3 regions of the Teredinibacter haidensis genome follow, and region 2 is predicted to be linked to each of the others. Evidence: predicted binding sites of a transcription regulator. Region 2 holds the regulator's gene; each other region holds the start of a gene.
What was found. The regulator sigma-54, encoded in region 2, starts transcription at its own class of promoters, with help from an activator protein. The targets are predictions, from matches to a motif close to TGGCACANNNNTTGCNNT.

Region 1 (7,963 bases), 1.5 Mb from region 2:
TAAAGATATCCATACGCGCCTGCATCTCAACGTATTTTCCCGGTGCGGAAATACCATCTTCGAACGTTAGACCGCCGTCTGGAGTGATGGGAACGTTCATAAAAAAATTAATATTGTGGGTGATGTCGCGCTTGGATAAGCCCAGCTCGCTATTTTCTGCAATGGCCAGCATCCAGCTATCGCGACAGGCGTGCATACAGCGTTTGTCGAGATCGTAGCGCACGGTATTGCTTTCGGTTGCGCAGGCGCCGCCTAATGTGTCGTGGCGTCCACAGGTGTCGGCGGTAATTTCCAGCATGGGGTTGCCGAGATTGGATAGCAGGAGGGATCCCGCAGAAAGATACACATTGCCCTGCTCGCGAATGGTATCCATAGCGCTATAGCGCTCGGCGATATTATCAACGTTATAGAAAAGTGTATCGGCCGCTTGGTTCCCTTCGGTATCGGTAATGCGGAGGGTTTGGCCTTGGCTTATTTTTTTCAGCAGGTAGTCGCCAGCCGGAATAACGATGGAGTCTATAGCGTCGGCTGCGTTTAAGGGGCTCTCTTTGATCATTGTGATTCTCCCGCAAGACCCAAATGGTAAAGGCGATTGTTTTCGAAACCTCGGTCGTTTTCGGGCCTGAAATTTTTGCAGTAGTCGTCTGTGGTAACGGGAGAAGATTCAAAAAGCTCACATAATATTGGTTTTCGCGGGTACTCTTTTTGTGCGTTAAGTGGGTGAGGGCAAGAGTGCATAACGATTAGCGTATCCATTTCAAAGCGCAGCGAAACAGTTGCTCCAGGCGCGGATGAATTATTCGCTAGGCTAAGGGCGCCGTTGGAATCTGCTTCAACTTTACTAAAAAAATTCAGGTTCGCGCCCATGTCTCTTTCGTTTAGGCCGTATTTCGTAAGTTCGACCAGGAACGCGTCAAAACCATTTTGTTGCCAATCGTTATTGGCTTCTTGGTAATTTAGGCCGCCCCACTTTTTTTCCACATGTGTTCTACTGGAGTTTCCGCAAACCGATTCGTGCCAACCGTGGGAATCCTCCACGATTGAGCAGAAAATTCTGCCCATATCGGAATAGAGGCAGTTGCCTTTGGTAAGCTTGAAGGTGTGTTGGCATTTTAATGTGTCTGGTGCGTTATAGCGTTCCAGCAGGTTTTCCGGGTTGTAAAACATCATGCCTAGGTTTGCACCGCCGTCAATATCGGTAAGCTTAAGCGTAAGCCCCTTGCGTATTTTAAGGGACCAGTGACTCGCGGGGGGCAAGATGTAGGAATAGAGTGTGTCGGACATTTAGTGCTCCTTTGCTAGCGTTTGAGCAACGTTTTTGTTCGCGTGAACGAGCGTTTTGTCTATTTCGTTGTAGTGCTGAGGGTTTATCTCTCCAACGGGAAGATCGTAGGTGATTTGTGCACCGAAAGCGTTTGGTGCTTGCGGGTCGTAGCGGTCTTTATCGAAGACCAGTAAGCGCGTACCCAGAGAAAAGCCTTCTTTTATGTCGTGAGTGATCATGAAAATGGTGAGTTGATGTTCTCGCCATAGTGTTAATACCAGCTTGTGCATATCTGCGCGGATACCCGGGTCGAGAGCACCAAAGGGTTCGTCGAGCAGCAGAATACGCGGTTTTTTTATCAGCGATTGGGCCAGCGCAAGCCGTTGTTGCATACCGCCAGAAAGTTCATGGGGGTATTTGTCTGTGGCAGGTTCCAGCCCTACGGCAGCGATCATTTGCCGCGCTTCTGTCAGCGCTTTTCGTTTGGCGGAGCCGAATAATTTCGCCAGTATTGGGCTGCTTTCTAATTCTTTCGCCAGCAATACATTTTGTAGCACGGTTAAATGCGGGAATACCGAGTAACGCTGAAATACAATGCCGCGCTCTTCATTGGGTTCGGCAGGTATAGGGTGTTGATCCAATAAAATGCTGCCTCGGCTGGGTGTTTCCGTACCCAGTAGCATTTTTAGGAAGGTTGTTTTGCCACATCCAGAGGCGCCGACGATGGTAACAAACTCTCCTTTTTCAACGGTAAGGTTTAGCTGTTCAAGCACAATTTGGTCGTCGAATTCTTTCCACAGATTTTTAATATGTAAATAAGACATAGCGCTTAGGATTCCCCGTTACTTGTCTGGCGGTGAAACCAGGGGTATAGGTAGAAAGAAAGCGACTTCAATAGGTAATCGATAACAAAGGCGAGCAGGGTAATCCATACGACGTAGGGTAATATCACATCCATGGACAGGTAACGACGCACGAGAAAAATGCGGTAACCCAAGCCGTCGGTTGCGGCTACGGCTTCTGCCGCAATCAAAAATAGCCAAGCGGAACCCAGCGAAAGTCGCACTGCTGAAATTAAGCGTGGCATGACCTGTGGCAGAATAACGCGCAAGATAATCTGCCAGGTGTTGGCGCCGAGGGTTTGCGCTTTAATAACCTGCTCTGCCGGAATTTCCTGAACCCGCTGTAGCATATCTCGGGTCATAAAGGGCGTAATACCAATTACAATTAATACCACCTTAGACGTTTCACCCAGGCCAAAAATAATAAATAGAATGGGCAGCATCGCCATCGGCGGCACCAGAGAAATGGCCGTAACCAGCGGTGAAAGTTTTGCGCGAACAAAAGGAATGGCACCCATCAAAACACCCAGTAGTAGGGCGAAACCGGCACTAATCGCAACGCCGGTGGCAAGGCGGCGCAAGCTGCTCGCGGTGTCTTTCCAGAGTAAATAATCCCCTGATCGCTTGTTGGGTTGAAATGCCATGCGATCAATGGCTTCGGCAAAACTACTAAACGCAGGCAGTAACTTGTCGTTGGGGTTTTCAGCCAGGCGTGCGTTGGAAGCACTGAGGTAAACCAGTAGCAGTAACACGAATGGAAGAAGCCCCAGAAGACGGCGAACCGGGCGCGATGGATGTCGATTGATAAGTTTTTTCATGCCGTTGGGGGCCTTTATACTATTCGCAGAAACAGTGGCTTTTTTTGGGGTTGGTTATCGCTTAAAGCGTTCCGTCTTGTGCCATTTTCATGTAGGCAGGCGCGAAACGAAGCTTCACATTTTCTGGGTCGCCATAAATACCCGTGGGCGTTTCGATACCGATAAAGCTTGCGTCGGTGGCGCCTTCTCCGAGTAGTCCGTGGGCATGTGAAAATTCGGCAACGTACTTCATGGTGGTTTTTAATTGTTCGCTGTTAACAAAGGCAACGGCATCAGCGGGTTGATAAAACATGTTTGTGGATGCGAGCTGTGCGTCATATCCGGCGAGGTCTGTACCTGAGGCGGTGCCCATGAAGGTGCGAGCAGCAGCGCCGTCTTCGGTTTTCGCGCTCATAGTCGCCATGATTTCATACCAGGCTCCGACCAGCGCTTTACCAAGTGCGGGGTTTTCTGCCAGTGTTTTGGTGTTGACTACCATAAGGTCGATAATTTCGCCGGGAATGTTGGATGAGTCGTAAACTTTATTGGCGTTGGGGGAGGCAGTGATTTCGCTAAGCAGTGGGTTCCACGTGACTACCGAAGTAACATCGTCGGTGGAGTAGGCGGCAACCATATCGGCATCGGAAATATTGACTACGCTTACATCTTTTTCAGAAAGATCTACCGACTCTAAACCGCGTGCAAGTAAATAGTGAGATACGCTGAGTTCAACTAGGTTAACGGTTTGGCCTTTTATATCTTCGAGGCTGGTTTTGTTTTTAAGTACCACACCGTCATTGCCGTTGGAAAAGTCGCCGACAATTAATGCCGTTGTATCGACTCCGCCCGCCGCAGGTATGGTTAGCGCATCCATATTTGTCATGGTACAGCCGTCGTATTCACCCGCTGTGTACTGGTTAATGGATTCGATATAGTCGTTAATTTGGGTGACTTCAATTTTGATGCCGTACTTGTCGGCCCATTTTTTTACGATGCCTTCTTGGGCGCCAAAATCCCAGGGCATCCATCCTACATAAATAGACCAGCAGACTTTAAATTTTGCGGCTTCAGCCGTTGCCGTGAGTGTAGAAGACGTTGTTTCGGGGCTAGCGGGTTTTTCAGAACAGGAAAAAAGAAAGGCGAGAGAAAAGCTAAGAAAAATACGGGTTACTGTTTTGATAGACATGATTAACCTCCTAGGGTCACACGAAAAAAGAGGACGCAATGATTCCACATTGCTAATAACCTCCCGGGCTTTTATCCCGCCGTGTAACCTTCGAAAGTCAAACGCCCCGTTCTATCTGATACCGGGCGCCCTTGCAGGGAAGGTCGATAGCTCTCGGACCAGTCATCACCTTGCGGGTGATCGGAACCCTAGCTGTCTATTGTTAATCGGGAACCTCAACAACGTAGTGTCATTGAATCCTCGTGTGCCAGAGGTACAGCAATTCTAGTGCCAGACGGGTTTATACGGCGTCGCGGCGAGTTGAAGCAAAAAATAGGGTTATTGTTGCGCCATTACGGGGCGTTTGTTGTGGGTTTGCTTGCATATGGGGCGCGCAAAAGCGATAACAGGAGTAGGCGTCTTTCAATGACAAGCTGTTCGGTTTTGTCGGGGATAATTCCCGGTGCAGTCAGTTTTTGCGCTGGTATAAATTGACTAGCTCCAGCTGTTCTCGGTGGGAATTTATATATCACTGTACATCGCCCCGGTTGCGTTGCCTCTCTGGAGCGTGGGAACGAGTCGTGCGTGATATTCTATGTGCATACCATGGGGGTTCTTGCTTGTGCTTTTGATTGTAGGGGTGCTTTAATATGAAATTTTTTATTTTTGCCGTCACGCTGGCTTTCTTGACGGGTTGTGGAAGCAAAGCTCTCCATACTTTGGACGGCACCCTTTTGCTGCAGGGGGTAGAGCCTGCTCAGTTGAACGCTGAACCCTACCAGCTTACCGAGGGCCCGACCTGGGATGGCGGTAACTTTGTCTACTTTACTGAAATTTATAAAAGTCGAATTCATCGCTACAACATTGTCCATGGCACCTTTGAGTTGGTGCGTGAGAATACGCAAAATGCGAATGGTCTGCGGTTTTCTCCCGACGGTTTGCTTTGGGTTTGCGAGCAGAGTGCGGGCAGGATTGTTCGCTTGAATAACGAAACGGGTAAGGTCGTCACCGTTTCGGGCGAGTACGAAGGCAAGCCTTTTAACCATCCAAATGACTTGGTGTTAGATAAAAGCGGGGGCGTTTACTTCTCTGATCCTGTCTGGAACGAAACGCTACACCGAAAGCAGCCAGTCAACGGTGTTTACTACGTAAATGCAGATGGCGACGCTCGTCTTCTAATTAACGATATGGATAAGCCCAACGGTGTTCTACTTTCGCAAAATGGGCGTTTTCTTTACGTTGTCGATATGGGGACGGATGAGTTTCGGCGCTATCGCGTTGTAGGGCCTGGGCAGCTTGCAGACAAAAAGAGCTTTGCGCGCTTTAATCTTGACGATATAGATAGTGCTATGCCAGATGGTATGGCTGAGGATGTCGATGGCAATGTTTATGTTGCAACGAATAACGGTGTGCAGGTGTTTGATCGAGAGGGGCGTTACCTGGGCCGGTTTGCGCTAGATCAACGCCCAACAAATTTGGCGTTTTTTGGGAAAGCATTAAATCAACTATTTATCACCAGTATGAACAATGTGTATTCCGTCCGACTGAACACTGTCGGTGTTTCGCCATTTTCTTCGAGGTAAGAGGTTCGGCCTTGAGAGGGCACATTTTGGCCGTGACTTTCGCTAACAGGTGAGTTCTCGACCTTGCTTCCTCTGCACAATTCCAAATATTCGTCATTTCGAGTGTTTTTTTGGCGCGCTATCAGGGGCTTATGATCGATTTGAGATGTAAGCTCCTTGAAAGCTGCTAAGCTTTTCTTTGGCTACAGAAAAGGCGCCGAGCCCCTCCGAAGCTACTAAAATGTCACCCAGAAAGCGAAATTTGATTCAACGCATTCAGTGCCATTAAAGGCTAGTAAACGACCGGTGTAATCGGTTACAATCGTGGCAACCTGTAGCCTAAGGGTGGCCTGTTTATAACAATAAACAATGTGTTTGTAAGGGGCCAGATGTGGACTAACCTGCATTGTAATCGGACGTTATGCGATACGAGCACGGCACCGAGTGGCCTGCTATATCTTATATATAGCGGGTTGATGTATCTCACGGAGAAGGCTGGCTATCAGATGTTTATCTAATCGATTTCAGATCTCAAAAAGTTTGGATCAGGCGATTTACAAAATAACAACATGAGGAAGCTCAACTATGACCAAACCCAGTGGTGTCATTTTTAGAAAGAAGGCGATAGCGCTTGCTGTAAGTTGCGCACTTTCCAGTGCGCAACTCTACGCGCAAGAAGATGCAGCAGACGATGCTGATTTCTTCCTAGAGGAAGAAGTTATCGTTACTGGTGTTCGCGCATCCCAGGCGAAAGCCATCGATCTTAAACGAGACAATGTAAACGTTGTCGATTCGATCGTTGCGGAAGATATAGGTAAGTTGCCAGATACAACTATTACTGATTCGCTTCAACGTGTAACCGGTGTGCAAATCACTCGAGAGGCCGGTGAGGGTACTTCTCTGAATATTCGTGGTATGCCTCAGGTGCTGACGATGTTGAACGGAGAGCAGTTCCTCAGCCCAATGTCCATTACGGGTGTTGGTGCCAATTATTCCGATGTGCCTGCCAATATGATTAGCGGCGTGGATGTGTATAAGTCACAATCCGCCAGCACACTGGCCGGGGGAATCTCCGGTGTTGTAGATCTTAAAACCCTGAATCCATCTGACCTTGAAGCCGGCTTTACCGGCCGTTTGCGCGTTGAAGGTGGTATGGGCTCACGCTCAATGGACGTCGCTCAAAGCGATGGCTCTACTGACACGCGCGACCCTGATTACAGCGTAGCCGCTATTGCGGGTTACGACAACGATGATAACTTTGCTGTTGTTGCCAGCCTGTATACCTCGGATTCATACGCTGCTAACTACTCAATGTATGAGCAAACCAATCTCGCATTTATCGATGAAGACACCCGCGTGCCTGGTGATCCGCTGGATCTTGATGGCGATGGCGACTTGCTCAACGATTGGTACCTGGTTCCCAGCCAATATGGAGCGTCCAGTAGTTTTGTTGATCGTGCTCGAGTTGGTGGGTCGGTAAGTGCGAAGTATTACTTTAACGAGAACTGGAGCGTTCGTGGCGACGTTTTCTATACCGAAATGGACAAGTATGACCGTGGTGTGAGAGCGGGCTTCAATGCCGCAGAAACGCCTGATGCTCAATCGGTTAATGGTGAAAATGCTTTGACCGCTACCGAGTTGTACGACACCTTGCAAGCCGGTTCAATTGTTGGTCCAGGGGCGCCTATCACCTATGTCGACAGTAACGGCGACACTCAAACACGCGAACTCCACACTCTACTGGTTGCCGATGTTTGGGCCGCAGATTTCCAAACGACCTCGTACAACCAGGTAGAAAAAACCGCGGCTATTAACAGTAATATTGAGCTAAATTACACCAATAACGACAATATTGAAGCTAGCGTACGTGCCATTCACGGCGAAGCCGAAAGGCAATACCGGAATGCAACCTTCCAACAGGGAACGCCCGCGTGGCTATGGGTTGACGAAGATGACATTGACGGTAAAGACCCTGTAGCTGGCTACCATGTAACCGTTGACTACCGGGGTGAGTACCCTGAGTTTATCTACAGCGACGACCTTTCCGATGCCAACTTGCTCAAGCAGTATCAGGGATTCGCCGATGGCGAGAATACGGAAGCAACCCTAAGTGCCCTACGCGGCGATATTAAGTTTAGCTTTGAACACGATATTATCGATTCTGTTGAAGGTGGTGTTCGCTACGGCGTTCGTACCGCTGACCACAACAGGTTCTTCTATGTAGCCCCCACTGGCCGTTACACCGACTGGGAAGATCCACGAGTACCAGCCGATAAGCGCTACCAACTGCTGCCTGGCAACCTGGCTTGGCAGCAATATCCCAATTGGTTGAA
Region 2 (7,963 bases):
CATGGTGATCTGGGCATGGTCACCAAAGACGATCTCTTTATCGCCATTTCCAATTCAGGCTCATCACCCGAGCTAACAGCGCTGCTGCCCACCATCAAACGCCTGGGCATAGTACTGATAGCGATGACAGGCAAAGCCGCCAGCCCTCTCGCAGAAGCGGCCGATATCACACTCGATATCAGTGTTGAAACCGAAGCCTGCCCACTAGACCTAGCCCCCACATCCAGCACCACCGTCAGCCTGGTAATGGGCGACGCCTTGGCCGTCGCCCTCTTGGAAGCACGTGGATTTACGGCGGAAGATTTTGCATTTTCCCACCCCAGTGGAGCGCTCGGTAAAAAGCTGCTATTACATGTTAGTGACGTAATGCACAGCGGCGACGCGCTCCCTGCTGTCCAGACCGGCTCCAGTCTGATGGACGCTCTTGCCGAAATGAGTAAAAAAAGCTTTGGCATTACCACTGTCGTCAGTAGCGAGGGCGAATTGTTGGGTGTCTTTACCGATGGTGATTTGCGCCGCTGTCTAGATGGCGACCTCGATGTTAAAACCAGTATTATTGACCAGGTTATGAGTACAAACCCACGCACAGTTCTACCCACCGCACTGGCGGCCGAGGCGTTTAACCTGATGGAAACCCACAAAATTACCGCCTTGGTCGTAGCCGACAACAACCACCCCATTGGCATACTCCATATGCACGACATGCTGCAGGCAGGACTGGTATGAAGCACCTATCTCTAGAACAAATTGATGAAAAAGCCCGCGCCATAAAGCTATTGCTGCTAGACGTGGACGGCGTACTAACCGATGGCAAACTTTATTTCAGCGGCGACGGCTACGAAATGAAGGCCTTTCACACGCTGGATGGCCACGGCATGAAAATGCTGCGCAACTCCGGTGTCGAAGTGGGTATTATTACCGGTCGCAACAGCCCCATCGTCGCAAGGCGTGCAAGCGACCTCGGCCTAAAACTCCTCAAGCAAGGGCGCGAAGATAAATTTGTTGCTCTGCAGGAGTTACTAGAAGAATACCCCTGCGAACTCGAAAATATTGCTTTTATGGGTGATGACTACCCCGATCTAACCGTTATGTGTAAAGTCGGCCTCGCGTTAACCGTAGCCAACGCCCACCACGAAGTGGTCGAAAATGCCCACTGGCAAAGCTCCGTTAACGGCGGAGAAGGCGCCGTGCGCGAGGCGTGCGATCTTATTATGAAAGCGCAGGGCACTTACAAAGCCGCTTTAGATAAATACTTGAGCTAAACATGGTTAAAAACCGGCTATACATACTGTTTATATGTTTGGGTATTAGCGCCATTGTTATGCTGTGGGACTCTTCCGAGGAAATTCTGACTCCACCTAAATGGCAGGACGAAGATGGCCACAGCTTTCCCTATGCTGTCGCTAAAGATGCTTCAACTCAGCATTTTGGCGATCAAGGCAAACTTGATTATTCTTTTACCGCCAGCAAACTGGAACACTATCGAGTCGAAAGCGCCGACAATAAAACCTCAGCAGAAGAATACACCCTTATTTTTGAGCCTCGCTTTGAAATATATGAAGAAAAAGCGCCTTGGCAAGTAGAGGCGGAAAACGGAAAATTAGTGAGAAACACCGAGCAAATTACACTGTGGAATAATGTACGTATCTGGCAATCGGAAACGCTGAGCAACATCCAGCCGACAGAATTGAATACCAGCTCACTCACAATAAATCCCGCAGAAAAAGTCGCGTACACGCAAGAGCCTGTTAAAATACACTCGGCCTACGGCGAGATAGATGCCGTGGGTATGACCGCAGATTTTCGACAACGAAAAATCAAACTCCACAATAAAGTGAAGGCGATTCACAGAAACCCTACGCAAGCAAACCGAGATGATACTGAATCACTACCTGAATAATTTCGCTTGCCGAATGTTTAGCACTATTTTGCTGATATCCATGGGCGGCAATAGTCTCGCCCTCCCCAACGACCGCTTTCAAGATTTAAGTATTCAAGCCGACAGCGCCGAACTGGATGACCAAAACGGCACGACCACGTACGCCGGCAAGGTTATTGTGGAACAGGGCAGCATGAAAATTACGGCAGCGAAGGTCATTATCTACGGCCGTAACGACAACTATTCCATGGTTGTCGCCACAGGAAAACCCGCTCGCTTGAGCCAAATCCCAAAAAAGGGTCAGGAGGCAGTTACAGCGCAAGCTAATCGCCTTGAGTACCGCATTACCGATGAAACCCTGTTTCTGATTGATAACGCAGCATTTAAACAGGAAGGGACCAGTCTGAGCGGCAACCGCATTGAATACGATGTTAAAAGAGCCGTGGTAAAAGCGGGCGGAAAAAGCGATGCTTCCGGCGATGACCGCCGGGTAAAAATGGTCATCCCCCCTAAAGCCCTTTCCACTGAAGAACAGCCGCAAGAATAACGAGAACCCAACACCCCAATGCCTAAACTACACGCGCACCACCTAGCAAAGAGCTACAAAGGCCGCAAAGTTGTAATCGACGTTTCCATCTCCGTGGAGGATGGACAGATTGTCGGTCTACTCGGCCCCAACGGGGCCGGAAAGACCACCTGCTTTTATATGATTGCCGGTATCGTTAAGGCAGACCGCGGCGATATATCCATTGGCGATACCGATGTAACCCATATGTCTATGCATGAACGAGCCCGCCAGGGCTTGGGTTACCTGCCCCAGGAAGCATCCGTGTTTCGCAAGCTGACCGTCGCCGATAATATTATGGCGATTTTAGAAACCCGCAAAGACTTGCGCCGAAAACAGCGCCATGAAGCCATGGAACAGCTGCTCAATGAGTTCCACATTCAGCATATTCGCGACAGCTTGGGCATGGCCCTCTCCGGCGGCGAGCGCCGCCGCGTTGAAATTGCCCGCGCTCTCGCCACCGAGCCACAATTCATATTGCTCGACGAACCCTTCGCCGGAGTGGATCCCATCTCCGTCAGTGATATTAAGCAGATAGTCCAACACTTGAAGCAGCGCGGTATCGGCGTACTGATTACCGACCACAACGTACGTGAAACCCTCGATATTTGTGAAAAAGCCTATATAGTATCTGAAGGGCACATTATTGCGGAAGGAAGCGCAGAAGTCGTTCTCAGTAACCAAAAGGTACGTGAAGTCTACCTTGGGAAACACTTCACGCTATAAGTCGCGCCAATACTTGACATTACCCGCCAGCCAGCCATATCTACCGGCACAATCTTTGCTTTAAAAGGATTGATTGTCCCGACGGCGGAGACTAAACTACGTCTAATCCGCACCGACTCCGAGCAAGCCCAAATGCCAATTGGTGCCCGATCTAATTTTCACGGGAAGTTAGTAGTCGCCATATGAAGCAGTCCCTCCAACTAAAGCTCGGCCAACAACTCACCATGACACCGCAGCTGCAACAGGCCATCCGTCTCTTGCAGCTTTCCACGCTGGATCTTCAGGCAGAAATTCAGGAAGCTCTCGACTCAAACCCAATGCTCGAGACCTCCGAAGAGGGTGAAAATACCGGTACCAGCGGAGAGCAAAGCGAAACGCCAAATAGCCAGAGTCAGGAAGCCAGCCCGACGAATAGCGACGACAAGCCAGAAAAGCCCGATACCGACTGGAACGAAGATAACATTCCCACCGATCTCGCCGTCGACACCAGTTGGGACGACATCTACGAGACCGCACCCAGCGGCTCAGGCCTTGCCAAACCAGACTCGGATGACTACGATTTTGAATCTCGTCGCGGCACAGCCGAAACCCTGCAAGACCACCTGCACTGGCAACTAAACCTTACTCCCATGTCGGATCTGGACAGGGAAATAGCGGAAACGATAATCGACGCCGTAGAGCCGAACGGATTGCTGGGGCAAAAGCTGGATGACATGTTCTCCGGCCTACAAGCTCACCACGAAGAGCTTGAGATGGACGAAATGCTGGCAGTTCTACATAGGGTTCAACAGTTCGATCCTCCTGGCGTACTCAGCCAGGATATCCGCGAATGTCTGCTAACTCAGCTGCGACAGTTGCAAAGTGACACCCTTGATATTACCCACGCCAAAGCTCTGGTTAATGATTATTTGGACCTGCTCGGCGGCCGCGACTTCAAACAACTGATGCGAAAACTGCGCATAAAAGAGCCCGAACTACAGGCCGCCATTCGCGTCATTCAAAGCCTAAACCCACGCCCAGGGGAATCCATAGGCAGCGACGAAACCGAGTATGTCGTGCCAGACGTTTTCGTCAGCAAAGTGAATAACCGCTGGATGGTACAACTCAACCCCGATATCGCACCCAAGCTGCGCATTAATACCAGCTACGCCTCCCTCGTCAAACGTGCCGACTCCAGCTCAGACAACACCTTTCTACGCGACAATCTGCAGGAAGCCCGCTGGTTTCTGAAAAGTCTGCAAAGCCGCAACGAAACCTTACTCAAAGTATCCACCTGTATTGTGGAAAAACAGCAGGGCTTCCTCGACTACGGCCCGGAAGCAATGAAACCCATGGTGCTGCACAACGTCGCTGAAATAGTGGAGATGCACGAATCCACCATTTCTCGTGTAACCACCCAAAAGTATATGCACACACCCCAAGGTATTTTTGAGCTGAAATACTTTTTCTCCAGCCACGTCGCCACCGATTCAGGCGGCGAATGTTCCTCTACCGCCATTCGCGCCATCATCAAAAAACTTGTGGCGGCAGAAAACCCACGGAAACCGCTAAGTGACTCTAAAATTACTGGACTGTTAGCCGAGCAGGGTATTAAGGTAGCGCGCCGAACCATTGCAAAGTATCGCGAATCCTTGCACATACCACCCTCGAATGAACGCAAGCGACTGGTTTAAATTCAAGGCTTTTTTGATTTCTGTCCTGATAACGACTTGGAACCTCAATGAATGCTGGTAGAATGCGCGCCAGTTTGCAGCTCCGGGTCGCAAACATGGGCGTTATCGCTCCTGTTTCCGCCTTATACCTCCTAAAAGCGCTTACTACGCGCGGCTGGAAAGGACACGTAAAAACGTTATTACTATGCAGATATCAACCATTCTTACCGATGAACGCTGTAAAGCCAAAGCTACCGACGCCAGCAAAAAGCGTGTACTGGAAAGCCTAGCCAGCCTATTCGCCAGCGACCTACCCGATACAGACGAAACCACCATCTTTCAATGCCTGATCGCCCGCGAACGCTTAGGCTCGACCGGTATAGGCCAGGGCGTCGCCATCCCCCACTGCCGTTTATCCGCTTCGAATCAAACCCTCTGTGCTTGTATCACTCTCGATCATCCCGTCGATTTTGATGCCGTCGATGGAGCCCCGGTAGATGTTATTTTCGCCATCCTTGTCCCTGAAGATGCCGAAGACTCACACCTTCAAACTCTCGCCACCCTTGCCGAAGCCTTACAGAATCCGAACTTCACACGTAAACTAAAAGCCTGCAGCAGCAATGAAGAATTGTTTCGTGTCGCGGCTGGTGTAAACTGATAACCATCTAATATCAGTAAAATTACACACTGCGGGTAAGGGTTTACCCGTACAACGCTTACGATTTTATCCCCCTTTGGTATATACCCATGCGCCTGCTTATACTCAGCGGAAGATCTGGCTCAGGTAAGAGTTCTGCTCTACACCTCTTGGAAGACGAGGGTTTCACCTGTATTGATAACTTACCCGCCAACCTGCTGCCCGCTTTAATCGAGCAGATCGGCGACCGCATCAGCAGTGAAGAGCAGCGCTTTGCGATAGGGATTGATGCGCGCAATATCTACGGTGACCTCAGCAAACTCGCCGAGCTGATAGATAGCTCCGGTATTGAACGCAGTGAATACCAAATTGTTTTTCTCGACAGTTCCCGAGAAATACTGCTTAAGCGCTTTAGTGAAACCCGCCGCAGACACCCGCTCTCCGATGAGTTTATCGGTTTGAACGAAGCCATCTCACGGGAAAAAAGCATACTGCAGCCCATTGCCGCCGCCGCAGATGTCACCATCGATACCAGCCACCTGAGCCTGCATGAGCTGCGCAGTGCCATCAAACATATTGTCGTGGGTTCTGACACCAAAGGCATGGCACTAATGTTTAAATCCTTTGGCTACAAATACGGCGTACCTGTCGATGTAGACTTTGTCTTTGATGTACGCTGCCTGCCCAACCCTTACTGGAGTACCCAATTGCGAGACCACACCGGGCTGGAACCTCCGGTAATAAGCTTCCTCGACGCAGAAAACGAGGTGGAAGAAATGTATAACGATATTCTGCAGTTTGTACGCAAATGGATCCCACATTTTGAAAGTAACAACCGCAGCTATTTAACGGTCGCCATTGGCTGTACCGGCGGTTGGCACCGCTCTGTCTATATGTGCGAAAGACTCGCCAAAACACTTAAAGGCGACTATACCAATGTACAAACACGCCATCGCCAACTGGAAAATGTACCCGGTCATTAGGGTCGGCTCGTAGACCCTAACACGGAGCAGTGGAAACTCTATGCAGGAAAAGCAGATTCAAATTATCAATAAACTCGGACTGCACGCCCGGGCTGCAACAAAGCTGGCCAACCTATCCAATCGTTTCTCTTCCCGTATTGAAGTTGTCGCTAAGGGAAAAGCTACCGACGCCAAAAGTATTATGTCTCTGATGTTATTGGCCGCGTCCAAGGGCACAGATATTACGCTGCGCACCGATGGTGAAGACGAAGAAGCCGCAATGGGCGCCCTAATCGAGCTTATCAACAATCGTTTCGACGAAGCCGAATAATACATTTCAAAATTAAGTGATTTGCGGAAGCCTTTGAAAAGGCTACAATTTCCGCAACTCAAAACACTCGACCCAAAATCGGACAACGCAATGCCGCAGGCCGTCGAACATATCGAAAACCAACCTCACGCCCACCTAAGCAAGGTGCAGGCGCTGCTGGACAGCGGCACCTTCCGCCAGGTTCGACGCATGCTTAATGGGTTGCGCCCGGTGGAAATCGCGCGACTCATCGAATCCTCCCCGCCGGCCTCGCGAACCGTTCTGTGGGAACTGATCGAAAAAGATATTTCCGGTGAGGTGCTGGAAGAGCTGTCTGTTGATGTACAGAGTGTCTTCCTCAAGAAGATGGACACCGAAGAACTGGTGGAGCTGACCGAAGGCCTAGATACTGATGATGTCGTGGATATCCTCCAGCAGTTCCCGGAAAAGGTTATCCAGGAAGTACTGGAAGCTATGTCCGACCAGGATCGCGGCCGTATTGAGGCCGTAATCGCCTACGACGAGGAAACCGCCGGAGGCCTGACCAACACCGATACCATTACCGTACGTCCACGTTTCACATTAGACGTCGTACTACGCTACCTACGCCGCCACACCGAGCTGCCGCCATCTACCGACAGCCTTATTGTGGTCAACCGCAAAGACGACTACCTGGGCCTGCTACCGTTGAGCACACTGCTCACCAACGACCCCAGCGTAACCGTGCGCGAAGTTATGGTGACCGATACCAACGCCATTCCCGCCGGCATGTCCGATAAGGACGTCGCTAAACTGTTCGAACAGCACGACTGGGTCTCCGCTCCTGTCGTGGACGATCAGGGCAAGCTGCTGGGCCGAATCACCATCGATGACGTGGTAGACGTAATTCGCGAAGACGCCGATCACTCATTGATGAGCCTCGCAGGTCTGGATGAAGACGAAGACACCTTCGCCACCGTTGGACGCTCCATCCCGCGTCGCGCTGTCTGGCTGGGAATCAACCTGCTCACTGCCATTTTGGCGTCCTCCGTGATCAGTCTATTCGATGCAACGATCGATAAAGTCGTAGCGCTCGCGGTTCTAATGCCCATTGTCGCCAGTATGGGAGGGGTTGCCGGTTCGCAAACCCTTACCGTGGTCATTCGCGGTATGGCACTGGGCCATATTGGTTCCAGCAACCTGGGCTGGTTACTCTCCCGTGAGGTGCGGGTAGGATTGGTAAACGGTGTGCT
Region 3 (7,963 bases), 970 kb from region 2:
GCGATTGTTCCCAGCGGGAAAGTTGAAGAACAGTACATCCCCCGCAGCCGGGTTGATTTAGGCGCCCAACTGCTGATGCCAGGGCTGATCAACTGCCACGGCCACGCCGCCATGACGTTATTGCGGGGTTATGCGGACGACCTACCTCTCGAAACCTGGCTGAACGAGCATATCTGGCCGGCAGAATCCCAGTGGGTTGATGAAGCGTTTGTGCGCGATGGCAGCCGGCTGGCCATTGCTGAAATGATGCTTTCCGGCACGACCTGTTTTTCCGACATGTACTATTTCCCGGAAGCCTGTGCCACAGCGGCCCACGAAGCAGGTATGCGCGCCCAGATCGTTTTCCCGGTGCTCGACGCTACCAACAACTGGTCCAAAGATGCCGACGACGCCATAAACAAGGGCTTAAAGCTGCGGGATAAATACCGCTCTCACCCGCTAATAAAAATCGGCTTTGGCCCCCACGCGCCCTACACCGTTTCCGATACAGCTCTGCAGAAAATCGCCACTTATGCGGAAGAACTGCAAGCGCCGATACAAATTCACTTACACGAAACTGCAGACGAAATAGAAAGGGCCATCGGCCGCACCGGCATGCGCCCTATTCAGCGCCTGCAGGATTTAGGGCTGCTGACACCCCTTACCCAGTGCGTCCATATGACGCAACTCGACGCGAACGATATAGACATCCTTCAACTGAGTGGAGCGCACGTTATTCACTGTCCGCAATCCAATATGAAACTGGCCAGTGGCAACTGTCCGACTCAAACCTTGCTCGACAACACTATCAATGTCGCACTGGGTACCGATGGCGCTGCCAGCAACAACGATTTGGATATGTTTGCCGAATCCCAGTCTGCCGCCCTTTTAGGTAAAATGGTTGCCGGAAACCCATTGGCTATTGATGCTGCCACTGCCATCGAAATGTCCACAATAAATGGCGCGCGAGCTTTAGGCATCGAAGACCAGGTTGGCTCGCTGGAACCGGGAAAACAGGCCGATATCATTGCCATAGATTTTTCGGGTGTCTCCAGCGCCCCTCTCTACAACCCTTTGAGCCAATTGGTTTACACAGCTTCGGGCAGTCGAGTATCCAACCTTTGGGTAGCCGGTGAACACCTAGTGCAAGACTATGCACTGGCCAGAATGAATTCTACCGAGCTAAAAAACCATGCCCTGAAATGGCAAAACACTATTCAAGGACACGACGGAGAGTAATGATGAACACGACTACCGCCACCCAAAACGTCGATGAAAGTGAAATTGCCAAATTTGAGCGCATGGCTAGCCGTTGGTGGGATTTAAATGGTGAATTTAAGCCCCTGCACGACATCAATCCCTTACGCGCGAACTATATTGACGAACGCGCAAAAGTCGCTGAAAAAAATGTACTGGATGTTGGCTGCGGTGGCGGTATTTTATGTGAAGCCCTCTACCAACGAGGCGCCAACGTTACCGGTATTGATATGGGTGCAGCGCCACTGGAAGTGGCCAAACTTCACGGCTTGGAATCTGGAGCCAAGGTGGAATACCTGCAAACAACGGCAGAGGCTTTTGCACAGGAAAGCCCAGAAACTTTCGACACACTCACTTGCCTGGAAATGCTTGAGCATGTACCCGATCCGGGCAGCGCCATTAAGGCCTGTACCAGACTACTGAAACCCGGTGGCGACATATTCTTCTCGACCATTAATCGCAATCCAAAAGCCTATGGGTTTGCCATATTGGGCGCAGAGTATCTCTTAAAGCTGTTACCCAAAGGCACCCATGAATACAGCAAATTCATTCGCCCTTCCGAATTATGCGCCTGGGCGCGCGATGCCGGATTGGTGGTCGAGGATATTTGCGGGATTACCTACAACCCTTTAACAAAAAAATATCGTTTAAACCCCAACGATGTCGATGTTAATTATCTGCTACACGCAAGAAAAGTAAAATGACTTTAGCCGCTGTATTTTTTGATCTGGACGGTACCCTGCTGGACACCGCTCCCGACCTAGCCAATGCATTGAACACCCTGTTACTCTCCAGGGAGCAAGAACCCCTGCCCTTCGAGGTTATTCGTCGAGTTGTGTCCGATGGGGCGAATGCCATGTTGAATCTGGCGTTTGGAAAAACGCCGAAAGATGAAGGCTTTGATGAGTTACGAAGCGCGCTATTACAGTTTTATCTGCAGGATCTCGCTTCCCTCACAGAGCCCTTTAACGGCATCGAAAATTTGTTAGCGCAAATCGCGTGTGCCGATATTCCCTGGGGTATTGTCACTAATAAACCTTGGGCCTATACCGAACCATTGATGGAGTCTTTCGAATTTCTCTCTGCTCCCACCTCCATTGTGTGCCCAGAGCACGTTAATGAACGTAAACCCGCTCCCGATGCCCTCTATCTCGCCTGCCAACAGGTGAGTTGCGATCCCGCCGATGCAATCTATATCGGCGACCACCAGCGTGACATTCTCTGCGGCATCAATGCCGGCATGCCTACCATTGCCGCAGGTTATGGCTATATCAATGCAAATGATCACCACGAAAACTGGAATGCCGACCATTCCGTGAACAACGCCAGCGAGATCTGGCCCATTCTTAAGGCATACTTGTAGACACCTGTAGCAGGCCTTAAAAATTCAGATCAGGACCACAATTATGATCGACTCCAAAACTCTCGCTCACTACCAGCCACCGGAAAATTTATTACAGAATAAAATTATTCTAGTTACCGGCGCCGGTGACGGTATTGGTAAAGCGGCCGCTTTTGCTTTTGCCGAGGCAGGCGCCACTGTCATATTGTTGGGCAGAACGCTGACAAAGCTTGAAACCGTTTACGATGAAATCGAGGACAACAACTGGCCTAAACCCGCCATCATCCCCATGAACTTTGAAGGTGCTGCCGAGCAGGATTTTATTGAAGTGTGCAATGTACTGGAAAATGAATTTGGTCGTGTCGATGGATTGCTACACAACGCCAGTGAACTCGGCCCGCGAACCCCGATAGCCAACTACTCACTGGCAGAATGGCAAAAAATCTTTCAGGTTAACGTCACTGCGCCATTCGTTTTAACCAAAACGCTGTTGCCACTGCTGCAAAACTCCGGAAGCGCCAGCGTTGTATTTACCGGTTCTGGCGTAGGCATCCAGGGCCGTGCTTTTTGGGGCGCCTATGCAGCCTCCAAAGCGGCAACTGAAAACCTGATGGAAACGCTAGCGGACGAATTCGATGGTAAAAAGTCGATTCGAATCAATTCCATTAATCCCGGCGCCACCCGCACAAAAATGCGCGCCACTGCATACCCTGCTGAGGATCCATCAACACTCGCTACGGCAGAAACATTGATGAATCGTTATTTATTTTTGATGGGGAAAGACAGCGAAGGGGTAAACGGCCAACAGTTTAATGCCCAGCCAAAATAGGTTGGGCAGCCCTGTTTTACAGGCTAATGCCCTTCTGCTCAATAATGGGCTGTGGCATTAGACTTTGATCGGAATAATTTTCTGGAACACCTTCCGGAATCGGCGTAGTCGATGGTGGCGTGTCCACCGCCTTTATCTCCGCCTTGTTTTTTTTGGGTTTGCCAAAATAACGGTCGACCTGTACTTCCGAAAACGCATCTCTCCAGTGACGCCTGACAACAGCCTCTTCATAAAATACGTGGAAATATTCCACCTCGCGTTTTTCGCCGTTATAGCGTAACAACACCAGTAGATCTGCGTGCTTTTTATGTGCGCGGGTTAAGCGATAGGTAGAGATCTGCTTGCTACCAGGCCCCTGCTGTACGATTAGCGGTTTGCCCAACTGTGATTCAATCCAGTGCTCGGTGGTTTTACCACGGCGAATTTCATAAAAAAAATCATCAGGTATTCGACCTTCCGCATCATTAAAGGACGTTGTCGTGGAAACAGAACAGGACGCCAGAAAGGCGACTGAAAAAATAACATAGAAAAAGAATAACCGCTTATGCCACATGTTCGCGCGCTTGTTTGTGCAACATTTGCATTAGGCCAATCTCAGACGCTGACAGGCCACTGTTTGCGGCGACGGTTTGAGCATCAATCCCCTGCTCTATCAATTTCTGAGCCTGAGTGTAGGAAAACTCCAGATCACTTTGTCGAATATCGTGCTGCTGTTCCTGAAGGCTATGCAGCTTTTTTTCGAGGGAAATTAGACGCTGGCCAAGCCCCAAAGACCCGGAGCTCATTAAACCCGCCTGCTTTTCCATTATTTGCAGCTTGGTCGCTAACTGCTGCAGTTCCCTGCGGCTGCCAACGTAGGACACAACCACCATCAGCATTGCCAAAATGGCAACGAGAAGAGCGCCAATGACCAACCAGGCCAAAACCGCTGAATCTCCACTGAAGTGTTGTGCCAAAAAACTCATGCTTCTATCTCAGCCCACTCGTCGTCCGTCAATAACTTGTCCAACTCGATCAGAATCAGTAGCTCCTTGTTCTTGTGACAAACGCCCTGGATAAATTTAGCGCTTTCTTCGTTGCCAACGTTGGGGGCTGTTTCGATTTCAGATTGGCGCAAATACACCACCTCCGCAACGCTATCAACCAATATGCCCACCACGTGGCTATCCGCCTCGATAATTACAATACGGGTATTATCAGTAACTTCACCCGGCGGCAGCGCGAAACGCTCACGCGTATCGATTACCGTAACGACGTTACCCCGCAGGTTGATTATGCCTATAACATAACTGGGCGCTCCGGGGACGGCGGCAATTTCGGTGTAACGCAAGACTTCCTGCACTTGCATTACGTTAACCCCGTAGGTTTCACCGGCCAATTTAAAGGTAACCCACTGGAGTACAGGATCCTCACTGGATTTATTCATGCTGGAATTTGTTGCCATTGATTCTGTTCCTCATGCCTATTGCAATACAGCAGGCGTCAATATTCAGCCTTGCGGCGTCAGATATACCTTTTAATATAGTTAACAGCAGCTTCTATGCCAGCAAATAGCCGTTTTTTTTAACCTAGCTCAAGCGCGTTTAAGTCTTTTGTTCTGATGCCTGAAGCATAGCTCCCATTTGGGGGATATCGATAAGAGCACACATGGCGGACTTTACCGTACCTGCCAACCATGGTCGGCTGGTACGCTGTGTCCTCCACTTGACCTCATCCGGGTCCAGAGAGATGGGTTGGTTCACCGAATCTACCGCCAGCCCCCAGGGCAACCCATCAATTGAGATAACGTATTTTGCCGCCCCGAGAAAAGAGTCTGAATATTTTTCCGGCATCACGAAAAGCGCTGTGTTCAAAGTCCGTATTTGCCCGTTTGGCGTATTCAGTAAGCCCATAAACCAATCGGACTGACCAAAAACGGGCGTGAGTTCATCACCAATATTTTGTATCTGCCCCAGTGCAATCAGCGGCACCGCCAGTGTTAGACCCGAAACCTCAAATAGAAGCACATCAAAACGTTGCTGCGCCCACTGCGGCCTGCCATTTTCCGCCCACTCCAACACGGCATTAACGCTTTCTCTCAATTCGCCTGCGGGCTGTTCTAGCGCTGGCTCGGTAAGCTCAGGAGACCCTAGTTTTATCCGCATTTCCTGTTCAATTTTCTGCTCTGGAGAGAGCACCTTTACCTTGACCTCTGTCTGCAACTGCGGAGTTTTTTCTGGCACAGGTATAGATAAATCTGGCATACGCTTGGTTAGCAAGGCCTGGAGTTGCTTGCGCTTCAATGCCTCCAGCTCTGCCAACTTAGCAACGGGTTGCTCTGCTACAGGTCGCTTATTAACCGGCTTGGGCTGAACCCGAAGAGAACTGACCTCAGGAGGCTGAAGTGGTTTCTCTGACAGTTGAACAGAAGAGGGCTTAGCGTTAACTTTTGGGTTATCTTCAACCGCAATGTCGTCATCCCGCAACAGTTCGGTAAAATAATCCAGCAGAGAATCCTGATTACTGCCGTCACTCATAACTCACCACCACTGGTCGCCGTTTTTTTACAAACTTTTCCGCCGCTCTCCAAAAACTGAAACAAGGAACGGTAAGCCAACACACTGCGGGATGAAGCATCAAAAAGATGCGGTGGCATACCCGCTTTACTGGCATCGCGCAAACGGGTATCAATGGGTATTTTCCCCGCCCACACCTCTTCGCCGAAGTTATTACGAATTGTACGCAGGCTGGTCACACTGGCCTGTGTTCTTCGATCATACATGGTCGGCACAATGTGGTAATACAATTCGCTCTTGCGCGAACGTTTCATCATATTCAGGGTATGTAAAATTCGCTCCAAACCTTTGATTGCCAGGAATTCGGTTTGCACGGGAATAATTAATCGACTGCAGGCGGCGATCGCGTTCACCATTAACACCCCCAACTGTGGCGGGCAATCTATAATCGCCAGCTCATACTCGTCGAAAATAGTCGATAAACTTTTGGACAACACCAAGCCCATGCCATCACCAATTGCTTTTCTTTCCAGTGTTGCCAGTGGGGTTGACGCTGGTAACACGTGCAAACCCGAAAACGGTGTAGTCAGCGTAATTTTTTCGACCAGGTTATGCGTAATATGCGCACGCTGCTCAAACAAGGTGAAAGTTGATTCAGTGAGGGTGTCCGGATTTTGTCGAAAGTAGCTGGTAAGAGAACCGTGCGGATCGAGGTCGACCAGCAAAACACGCTTACCCTGCTCGGCAGCCAAACCACCAAGAGCAATACTGGTGGTCGTTTTACCCACGCCACCTTTTTGATTTGCGACTGTCCAAACCTGCACGAAGTTACCCGATAAAAAATGTCAAAAATCCAGAAGATAAAAAGCTTTTTCCCACAATAGCCCATACAAGGCAATTACCGTGCCTTACCCTCTTCCTTTTGGGTCACTGGTGAATAACAAGCCTCCGTTAGGGAGTTTTATCGGCTCGATAACGTTTTCCTGAAGCCCTCCTTGCGGTTCTTCCATTGCATCAGGAGCTAACGGCTGCACCTGCTCTTCCATATCCGGCAATATCGCTTCGCCGGATTCAGCCATCACACGCGCCGCGCCTTCCCGAGGTGTTTCTGCCTTGCTGCGCGCAACGCGCAATACCACCCGTCTATTTTTCGCACGCCCCTGTGCAGTTGAGTTGTCATCAACCGGTTGATATTCACCATAGCCAGTAGCCGATAAGCGCGTCGGGTCAACACCGGTGTATGCCAATAAATTGACTATCGCAACGGCTCGCGCGGAAGACAACTGCCAATTACTTTGGTAGCGCTCGGTTCGTATGGGAATGTTATCCGTGTGGCCGCTAACCGCTACGGCATTTTGAAATGGGGCAAGTACGTCAGCGACATCGGCAAATATCTGCTTAGCTTCAGCGCTTGGGTCTGCACTGCCCGAATTGAACAGCAAGTTGGCGTTAATCTCCAGCTCGACCCAGTCTTCATTTCCCCAAACAGACACCGAGCCGTCAATAATCATCTTTTCTAACAAGGTTTCCAGTTCCGCTTCCAGGCTATCCAGTGACACCAGCTCGGTTTGCTGCTGGGCATCTACCGGCTGACCCGCCTGCGAAGAAAAAGCAGACTGAAGCGTGCTGGACAATATACGGTATTTATTCTCGTTGACCTGTGATACGGAGTACATCACCACAAAAAATGCGAACAGCAGCGTAACAAAATCGGAATAGGAGACCAACCAGCGTTCGTGGTTAATTTTGGTTTCTATAGGGTTGCGTCGTCTCATGGCACGTTCCGAAGCGACCACGCTAGTGGAGGTATCCACTTAGTTTCATTTCGATCGCTTTTGGGTTTTCGCCGTCGGCAATAGCAATAATGCCTTCTATCAGCAGCTCACGAAACTGAGACTGTTCTTTAATGCAGGATTTTAATTTGTTGGCGATCGGTAATAATAATAAGTTGGCAAAAGCAACGCCGTAAATCGTTGCCACAAAGGCAACGGCGATACCTGGCCCTAATTCTGCAGGGTCAGCCAAATGCTGCATCACGTGAATCAAACCCATGACAGCACC

Region 1: the regulator sigma-54 is predicted to act here: its motif matches at 4,345-4,362, upstream of H5715_RS19415 (putative urea ABC transporter substrate-binding protein).
Region 3: the regulator sigma-54 is predicted to act here: its motif matches at 4,936-4,953, upstream of H5715_RS08965 (chemotaxis protein CheW).

The regions. Positions count from the first base shown of each region.
Region 1 is NZ_CP060084.1:4,771,624-4,779,586, forward strand. It holds gene H5715_RS19395 (urea amidolyase associated protein UAAP2) at 1-556, opposite strand, end outside; gene H5715_RS19400 (urea amidolyase associated protein UAAP1) at 553-1,284, opposite strand; gene H5715_RS19405 (ABC transporter ATP-binding protein) at 1,285-2,088, opposite strand; gene H5715_RS19410 (ABC transporter permease) at 2,094-2,924, opposite strand; gene H5715_RS19415 (putative urea ABC transporter substrate-binding protein) at 2,986-4,089, opposite strand; guanidine-I (ykkC/yxkD leader) riboswitch at 4,148-4,292, opposite strand; gene H5715_RS19420 (SMP-30/gluconolactonase/LRE family protein) at 4,719-5,651, shown strand; gene H5715_RS19425 (TonB-dependent receptor) at 6,216-7,963, shown strand, end outside.
Region 2 is NZ_CP060084.1:3,293,233-3,301,195, forward strand. It holds gene H5715_RS13130 (KpsF/GutQ family sugar-phosphate isomerase) at 1-726, shown strand, start outside; gene H5715_RS13135 (KdsC family phosphatase) at 723-1,262, shown strand; gene lptC (LPS export ABC transporter periplasmic protein LptC) at 1,265-1,900, shown strand; gene lptA (lipopolysaccharide transport periplasmic protein LptA) at 1,914-2,426, shown strand; gene lptB (LPS export ABC transporter ATP-binding protein) at 2,445-3,170, shown strand; gene H5715_RS13155 (RNA polymerase factor sigma-54) at 3,353-4,843, shown strand; gene ptsN (PTS IIA-like nitrogen regulatory protein PtsN) at 5,028-5,480, shown strand; gene rapZ (RNase adapter RapZ) at 5,570-6,442, shown strand; gene H5715_RS13170 (HPr family phosphocarrier protein) at 6,483-6,752, shown strand; gene mgtE (magnesium transporter) at 6,843-7,963, shown strand, end outside.
Region 3 is NZ_CP060084.1:2,319,480-2,327,442, forward strand. It holds gene H5715_RS08935 (TRZ/ATZ family hydrolase) at 1-1,218, shown strand, start outside; gene ubiG (bifunctional 2-polyprenyl-6-hydroxyphenol methylase/3-demethylubiquinol 3-O-methyltransferase UbiG) at 1,221-1,940, shown strand; gene H5715_RS08945 (HAD family hydrolase) at 1,937-2,599, shown strand; gene H5715_RS08950 (YciK family oxidoreductase) at 2,643-3,407, shown strand; gene H5715_RS08955 (hypothetical protein) at 3,424-3,960, opposite strand; gene H5715_RS08960 (DUF2802 domain-containing protein) at 3,950-4,372, opposite strand; gene H5715_RS08965 (chemotaxis protein CheW) at 4,369-4,851, opposite strand; gene H5715_RS08970 (chemotaxis protein CheW) at 4,991-5,923, opposite strand; gene H5715_RS08975 (ParA family protein) at 5,920-6,726, opposite strand; gene H5715_RS08980 (flagellar motor protein MotB) at 6,811-7,677, opposite strand; gene H5715_RS08985 (flagellar motor protein) at 7,700-7,963, opposite strand, start outside.